DNA from 2 places in the Listeria sp. PSOL-1 genome. Region 1 is predicted to be linked to the other one. Evidence: predicted binding sites of a transcription regulator. Region 1 holds the regulator's gene; the other holds the start of a gene.
What was found. Region 1 encodes NrdR, which represses ribonucleotide reductase genes. Its sites were predicted from a motif close to AACACNATATATNGTGTT; they were not measured.
Positions count from the first base shown of each region.

Region 1 (3,435 bases):
CTACCAAAGAAAAAGGCTATGTCGAAACGATTTTACATCGACGTCGCTATATTCCTGAAATTACAAGTCGTAATTTCAATATTCGTAGCTTTGCCGAAAGAACTGCGATGAATACGCCCATTCAAGGCAGTGCAGCAGATATTATCAAAAAAGCCATGATTTTAATGAAAGAGCGTTTGGAAAAAGAAAATTTACAAGCCAGACTTCTCTTACAAGTACATGATGAACTTATTTTTGAAGCGCCTGAACAAGAGATCGAGCTACTTCAAAAAATTGTTCCTGATGTTATGGAAAATGCAGTAACGTTAAGCGTGCCACTCAAAGTAGATAGCGCGTTTGGAAATACTTGGTATGATGCAAAATAGGAGGATAAAATGCCAGAATTACCAGAAGTGGAAAATGTCAGACAAACACTACAAAAATTAATCCCTGGAAAAATCATTGACCAGGTTATCGTCCAGGTCCCAAAAATGGTTCAAGGAATGAACGCAGATGAGTTTGTCCATGCTTTGGTTGGCCAAACCTTTGAAGCGGTCAGACGCAGAGGCAAGTTTTTGCTATTTGATTTAACAAATGCTACGCTCATTTCACATTTACGAATGGAAGGGAAGTTTCGTTTGAATCATGAAACCGATGAAGTAATGAAACATACACATATTATCTTTCATTTTACCGATCATACTGAATTACGCTTTTTAGACGTTCGCAAATTTGGAACGATCGAAATGACGCATAAACAACAAGAAGAACAAACAAAATCGATTCAAAAGCTTGGACCAGAGCCGATATCAGTAACCTTCAAAATAACTGATTTTGCTACTGGTTTGAAAAAAACCACACGTTCGATTAAAACCATTTTATTAAGTCAATCCCTTGTCGCTGGTGTAGGCAATATTTATGCAGATGAAATTTGTTTTCAGGCAAAGGTTATGCCAACAAGAACAGGCCATTCATTAAGCGATAAAGAAATCAACCGCATTTATGAAGCGACAAAAGCTATTTTGAAAGAAGCTACAGCACTTGGCGGTTCAACGATTCGTACGTATGTGAATTCAGAAGGTCGCCTGGGTGAGTTTCAAGATAAGCTAAAAGTATATGGACGAAAAGGAGAGCCTTGTTTCGTATGCAAAACGCCAATCGAAAAAATAAAATTAAACGGTAGAGGCACGCATTTTTGTCCATATTGCCAAAAATGAGGTGTAGAAAAAATGAAAAAAACAATTGGCCTAACAGGTTCTATTGCAACCGGAAAATCAACAGTAAGTAACCTATTTTCAGATAAAGGAATACCGGTGATTGATGCTGATGTTGCAGCAAGAGAAGTTGTGCAAAAAGAAACAGTGGGCCTAAAAAAAATTGCTGTTTTTTTTGGTGAAGAAGTCTTAAATGATGATGGGTCATTAAATCGACCTTATTTAGGAGAGCTCATTTTTAACGACCAAAAGAAACGTGAGGCATTGAATAAAATCGTTCATCCCCTTGTAAAAGACAATATGTTAGCTAAAAGAAATGATTTGTTTCAAAGTGGTGCTAACATCGTTATTTTTGATATTCCATTGCTCTTTGAAAGCCATTTAGAAACTCTAGTTGATCAAATTATCGTTGTGAAAACAAGCAGAGAAGTGCAACTAAGCCGCTTGATTGCAAGAAACCATTTAAATAAAAAACAAGCGATCGTTCGGATCAATAGCCAAATGTCGCTTGCTGAAAAATGCAAGCGAGCTGATTATGTTATTGATAATAATGGGGACCTTAATGACACAGAAAAACAAGTTAATATCATTTTAGCCAAGCTAACCAACTAAAAATAGCCAGCAATAAAGTTCTCATGATATAATAAGGCGGAAGTGCTTCGAATGATAGGAGTTGAAATGAGATGAAATGTCCATCTTGTAAGTACAACGGGACAAGAGTGATTGATTCAAGACCTGCTGATGATGGTAATTCTATTAGAAGAAGGCGTGAATGCGAAAAATGCAGTTTTCGTTTTACCACTTTTGAAAAAGTAGAAGAAAGCCCATTAATTGTTGTAAAAAAAGATGGTGCACGTGAAGAATTTGCCCGTGAAAAAGTGAGACGTGGTATTATTCGTGCTTGTGAGAAGAGACCGGTTAGCATTGAACAATTAGAAGAAGTTGTCACAGAAATAGAACGTGAATTACGCAATATTGGCGATAGCGAAATCCCCTCTGATTTAATTGGCGAAAAAGTGATGGATAAACTCGCGCTTCTTGATGAAGTCGCTTACGTTCGTTTTGCTTCTGTTTATCGACAATTTAAAGATATTAATGTCTTTGTTGATGAATTAAAAGATTTAATGAGAAAAAACAAGAAAGTTTAAAAAGGTGAGGCAATTGACTGAATTTTGGATGGAACTGAAACCGCTTGATAGCTATCAAGTGAAATCAAATGGGGTTCTTTCTTCTTACGATTATAAAGTGATCACAATGTTGTATCAGCCACTTATGGGTTCAAATTGCCTAGCACTTTATCAAACGCTAGCCACAGAAATTGAAGAAAATCGCTTATGGAGCGAGGCACATACACATACGCAATTATTAAATTTATTAAATATTGGTTTAAAAGATTTTTTTAGCGCGCGTTTGAAGTTAGAAGGTCTTGGCTTACTAAAGTCTTACATTAAAACAGAAGCTGATGCGCGTCATTACATTTATGAACTAATACCGCCGCTCACACCAGATCGCTTTTTCTCGGATGGGTTACTTAACATTTATTTATACGGAAAAATTGGCAGTAGACAATATCAACGACTGCGTAAATTTTTTTCTGATGATCATGAAATCAAACCAGATTTTCATGAGATAACACGTTCCTTTCAAGATGTCTTTTCTCCTTTCAATAGCAATTTAAAAGCTCCTGAAATCGTGCAGACAAATGAAACACCCATCAATCGGACGAAAACACCTTTTATTGAGCTTTCGGAGGAAGAAGCCGATTTTGATTTTTCGTTATTCTTTCATTTACTTTCACCAAACATGATTGCTCGTAATAAGATAACCGCAGAAGTCAAGCAGACCATTTTAAAACTTCATGCGATTTATCAATACAATGAGAAAGAAATGGTCTCCTTTTTATATCGAGCCATTCTTGGAGATGGGAATATTGATTTAGCCTATTTACGCAAAATTGTTCGCGATGATTATCGCTTGCACCACCAAGCTTATCCGGAGCTCCATGACTTTAATTTAGATGAAGCCACTCCGAATAAAACCGAATTAAACGATGAGGAAGCTTTACAAGTTTACTTAGAAAATGTCTCGCCATTTCAATTATTAGTGGATATAACTGATGGAGCCACCCCCGCTGAAACCGATCTTCGTGTCATTGAGGAAGTCATGACCAAACAAAATTTGCCAGAACCGGTCATGAATGTCTTAATTGAATATGTATTATTAAGATTGGACGGCAAAATCG
Region 1 is NZ_LR760298.1:871,358-874,792, reverse strand. Features, by position in the region: gene polA (DNA polymerase I) at 1-365, shown strand, start outside; gene mutM (DNA-formamidopyrimidine glycosylase) at 375-1,196, shown strand; gene coaE (dephospho-CoA kinase) at 1,209-1,805, shown strand; gene nrdR (transcriptional regulator NrdR) at 1,877-2,341, shown strand; gene G6Q10_RS04290 (replication initiation and membrane attachment family protein) at 2,355-3,435, shown strand, end outside.

Region 2 (3,435 bases), 840 kb from region 1:
GATGGCGTTACCCATGGCTACACCAAGGCCGGCATAGGCAATCATCGAAGTATCGTTTTCTTGATCCCCAATACACATCACTTCAGATCGTTCAATGCCTAGCGACATAGCAAGCTGCTTTACAGCGTTTCCTTTAGTAGCTTCTTTATTTAAAATCTCAAGATAATGTGGCGCGCTTCGGACAAGGTGATATTTTTGATGAAAGCTAGCAGGAATCTTTAGAATGCCGGCTTCGAGAATATCGGGTTCATCAATTAGCATGGCTTTTGACATGATTAAATCGGTCGGTGTATTTTCAATTTCCTGAAAAACGAGTTGTGCACCTGTTAAGTATGCTTCACCAACTGTATATTTTCCAATGTGCCTATTTGGCGTGTACAGCGTTTTTTCATCAAAGAAGTGCATATGTAACTTAGCGGATTCACTAAAATGATAGATTTCTTTTAGATCTTGGTAATTAAGTGTTAAATGGGATAAAACGCGCTTTGTAAATGTATCTTGGACCATAGCGCCATTAAAGCTAATAACATAATCGCCTTCTTCGCGTAGTTCGAGATCACTCAAGTACTGTTGTACACCAACAAGTGGCCGTCCAGTACATAATACAATTTTTACACCAAGCGCTTTTGCTTTTTGGATGGCGTTTTTTACCTCTGACGTTATTTCGTGTTTGTCATTTAAGAGAGTTCCATCAATATCAATTGCTACAAGTTTATACATATTTTTTGCTCCTTTACAAACTACAATCAAAATCAGTATAGCATATTTAAAAATAATTTGCGCGACGCTTTTTTAAAAATTTATGGTAAGATCTAGATATAGAATAAAAATCGGAAAAAGGTGAAATCATTGAAGCAACAATATCACATCAAATTTGTGAATGAAAAAGACATTGCCTTAGTTGAAGAAGTAAATACGAAATGTGATGATTACTACTTCATCGAGCAAGGAAAAAGTGCTACCTCTAAAGATGCTATGGCGTTTTTGAACGAATTACCACCTGGAAAGGCAAAATTCGATCAATTTAACATCGCGATCTTAAATGAAAATGAAGAAGCGATTGGTTTGGTTAATGTTATTGCTAATTATCCGCGTCAAGGCCAGTGGTTTATTGGCTTACTGCTACTTATTCCTGATGTGCGAAAGTCAGGGCTAGGGAAAGTTCTGCATCAAGTGATTGCTGAATGGGCTAGTGATGGCGGCGCAGATTCACTTATGTTAGCTGTTTTAGCAGAAAATAAAGAAGCGATTTCTTTTTGGCAATACTTGGGGTATCAAAAACATGCAGAAATTAATAAAGTATTTGGCGATAAACAGCATCTTGTAGAAAAATACGTTTTAACGTTATAAGATAATGAGGACGCCGAATAGGACTTAAAACGATACAAATGATGTGACTACTTGCAAACATTTTAAGTTTTTGTGAAAATGAGAACTTTAGTCCTGTTTTTGTTAAGTTTAGGGTTGATACTGTAAAACCTCTCTATATTGTGATAACATGATCAAGTAAACACAATATATAGGTGTTAGGGGGAATTTGCATGTATTTAAAAAAGCAATCTGAACAAGTGGTCATCAAAAGAGATGGTAGAAAAACGACTTTCGATTTGATTAAAATTCGTAATGCAGTAGAAGCAGCAATGAAGGAAACCGGTGTAACAGATGAGTTTTTTCTTGAAAAAATTATCATTTCAATTGTGAATTCTTTACCAAATGAAGACCAATTAACGATTGCCGCTATCCAGCAATGTGTCGAAAATCATTTGATGAAATCAAGCTATCCCGACGTAGCTAGAAGTTACATAGAATATCGTCATGATCGTGATAAAAAGCGAAGCAATCTCACTGATCTCACAAAAAGCGTCCAAAAGTTACTCGAAAAAGACAAGACAGTCGTCAATGAAAATGCTAACAAAGATGCAACCGTTTTTAATACACAGCGCGATTTAACTGCCGGGGCGGTCGCTAAAAGCTACGCCTTAAAATATATGTTGCCTAAACATGTGGCAAATGCTCATTTAAAAGGCGATCTTCATTTCCATGACTTAGATTATAGCCCTTATCACGCGATGACCAACTGCTGTTTAATTGATGTTAAAGGTATGCTTGAAAGTGGCTTTACAATTGGAAATGCCAACGTTGAAAGTCCAAAGTCAATCCAGACTGCAACAGCTCAGATCTCTCAAATTATTGCAAATGTAGCAAGCTCGCAGTATGGCGGCTGCTCAGTTGATCGTGTGGATGAAATTTTAGCAAAATATGCGAAGTTGAACTACCAAAAACATGAACGAGAAGCAAAAGATTGGGTGATTGTTGAAAAGCGCGAAGACTATTTAAAAAGCAAGACAAGTAAAGATATTTATGACGCCATGCAAAGCTTGGAATATGAGATTAACACGCTTTATACCAGTAATGGACAAACACCATTTGTGACGCTTGGTTTTGGCCTTGGTGAAGATTGGTTTGCACGAGAAATTCAAAAAGCGATTTTAAATGTTCGCTTAGGTGGCATTGGAAAAGACAGGCATACAGCAATTTTCCCTAAATTAGTTTTTTCTATTAAAAGAGGGACCAATTTAGAAAAACATGATCCGAATTATGATATAAAGCAATTGGCGTTAAAATGTTCTGCTAAAAGAATGTATCCTGATGTACTCAACTATGACTCATTAGTGCGTCTAACTGGCGATTTTAAAGTACCCATGGGTTGTCGTTCATTTTTACCAGCTTGGCAGAACGAAGCAGGCGAATATATTAATGCTGGACGAAATAATTTAGGCGTCGTTACTTTAAATATTCCGCGGATAGCCATTCAAAGTGGCGGCGATAAAGTGAAATTTTGGGAAATTTTTCACGAACGGATGCAAACTGTAAAAGATGCGTTATTGTTTCGCTTAAAACGCGTAGCTGAGGCCTGTCCAGAAAATGCACCGATTCTCTACAAATACGGAGCCTTTGGTGAATATTTAGAAGACGGAGCACCTGTTGATCAGCTTTTTAATAATAAGCGTGCTACCGTTTCAATTGGCTATATTGGTCTTTATGAGGCAGCAACCGTATTTTATGGCGGGGAATGGGAAACAAATGCTGAAGCTAAAGCATTTACACTAGACATTACAAGTGAGTTGAAAAATTACGCTGAACTTTGGCGTGAAAAGTATGATTATTGGTTTAGCGTTTATTCTACACCAAGCGAAAGTTTAACCGACCGTTTTAATCGCTTAGATAAAGAAAAATATGGCAGCATCAAAGATATTACCGACAAAGGTTATTATCAAAATTCATTCCATTATGATGTGCGTAAAAAAATCACGCCTTTTGAAAAAATTGATTTTGAAAAAGATTATCCTGAATATAGTTCGGGTGGATTTATTCATTATTGTGAGTATCCAAAATTAACTCATAATACAAAAGCATTAGAAGCTGTTTGGGATT
Region 2 is NZ_LR760298.1:32,019-35,453, forward strand. Features, by position in the region: gene yidA (sugar-phosphatase) at 1-720, opposite strand, end outside; gene G6Q10_RS00150 (GNAT family N-acetyltransferase) at 850-1,350, shown strand; gene nrdD (anaerobic ribonucleoside-triphosphate reductase) at 1,542-3,435, shown strand, end outside.
Region 2: nrdD (anaerobic ribonucleoside-triphosphate reductase) is a predicted target of NrdR. The motif match lies at 1,510-1,527, and genes of this name have one in related genera.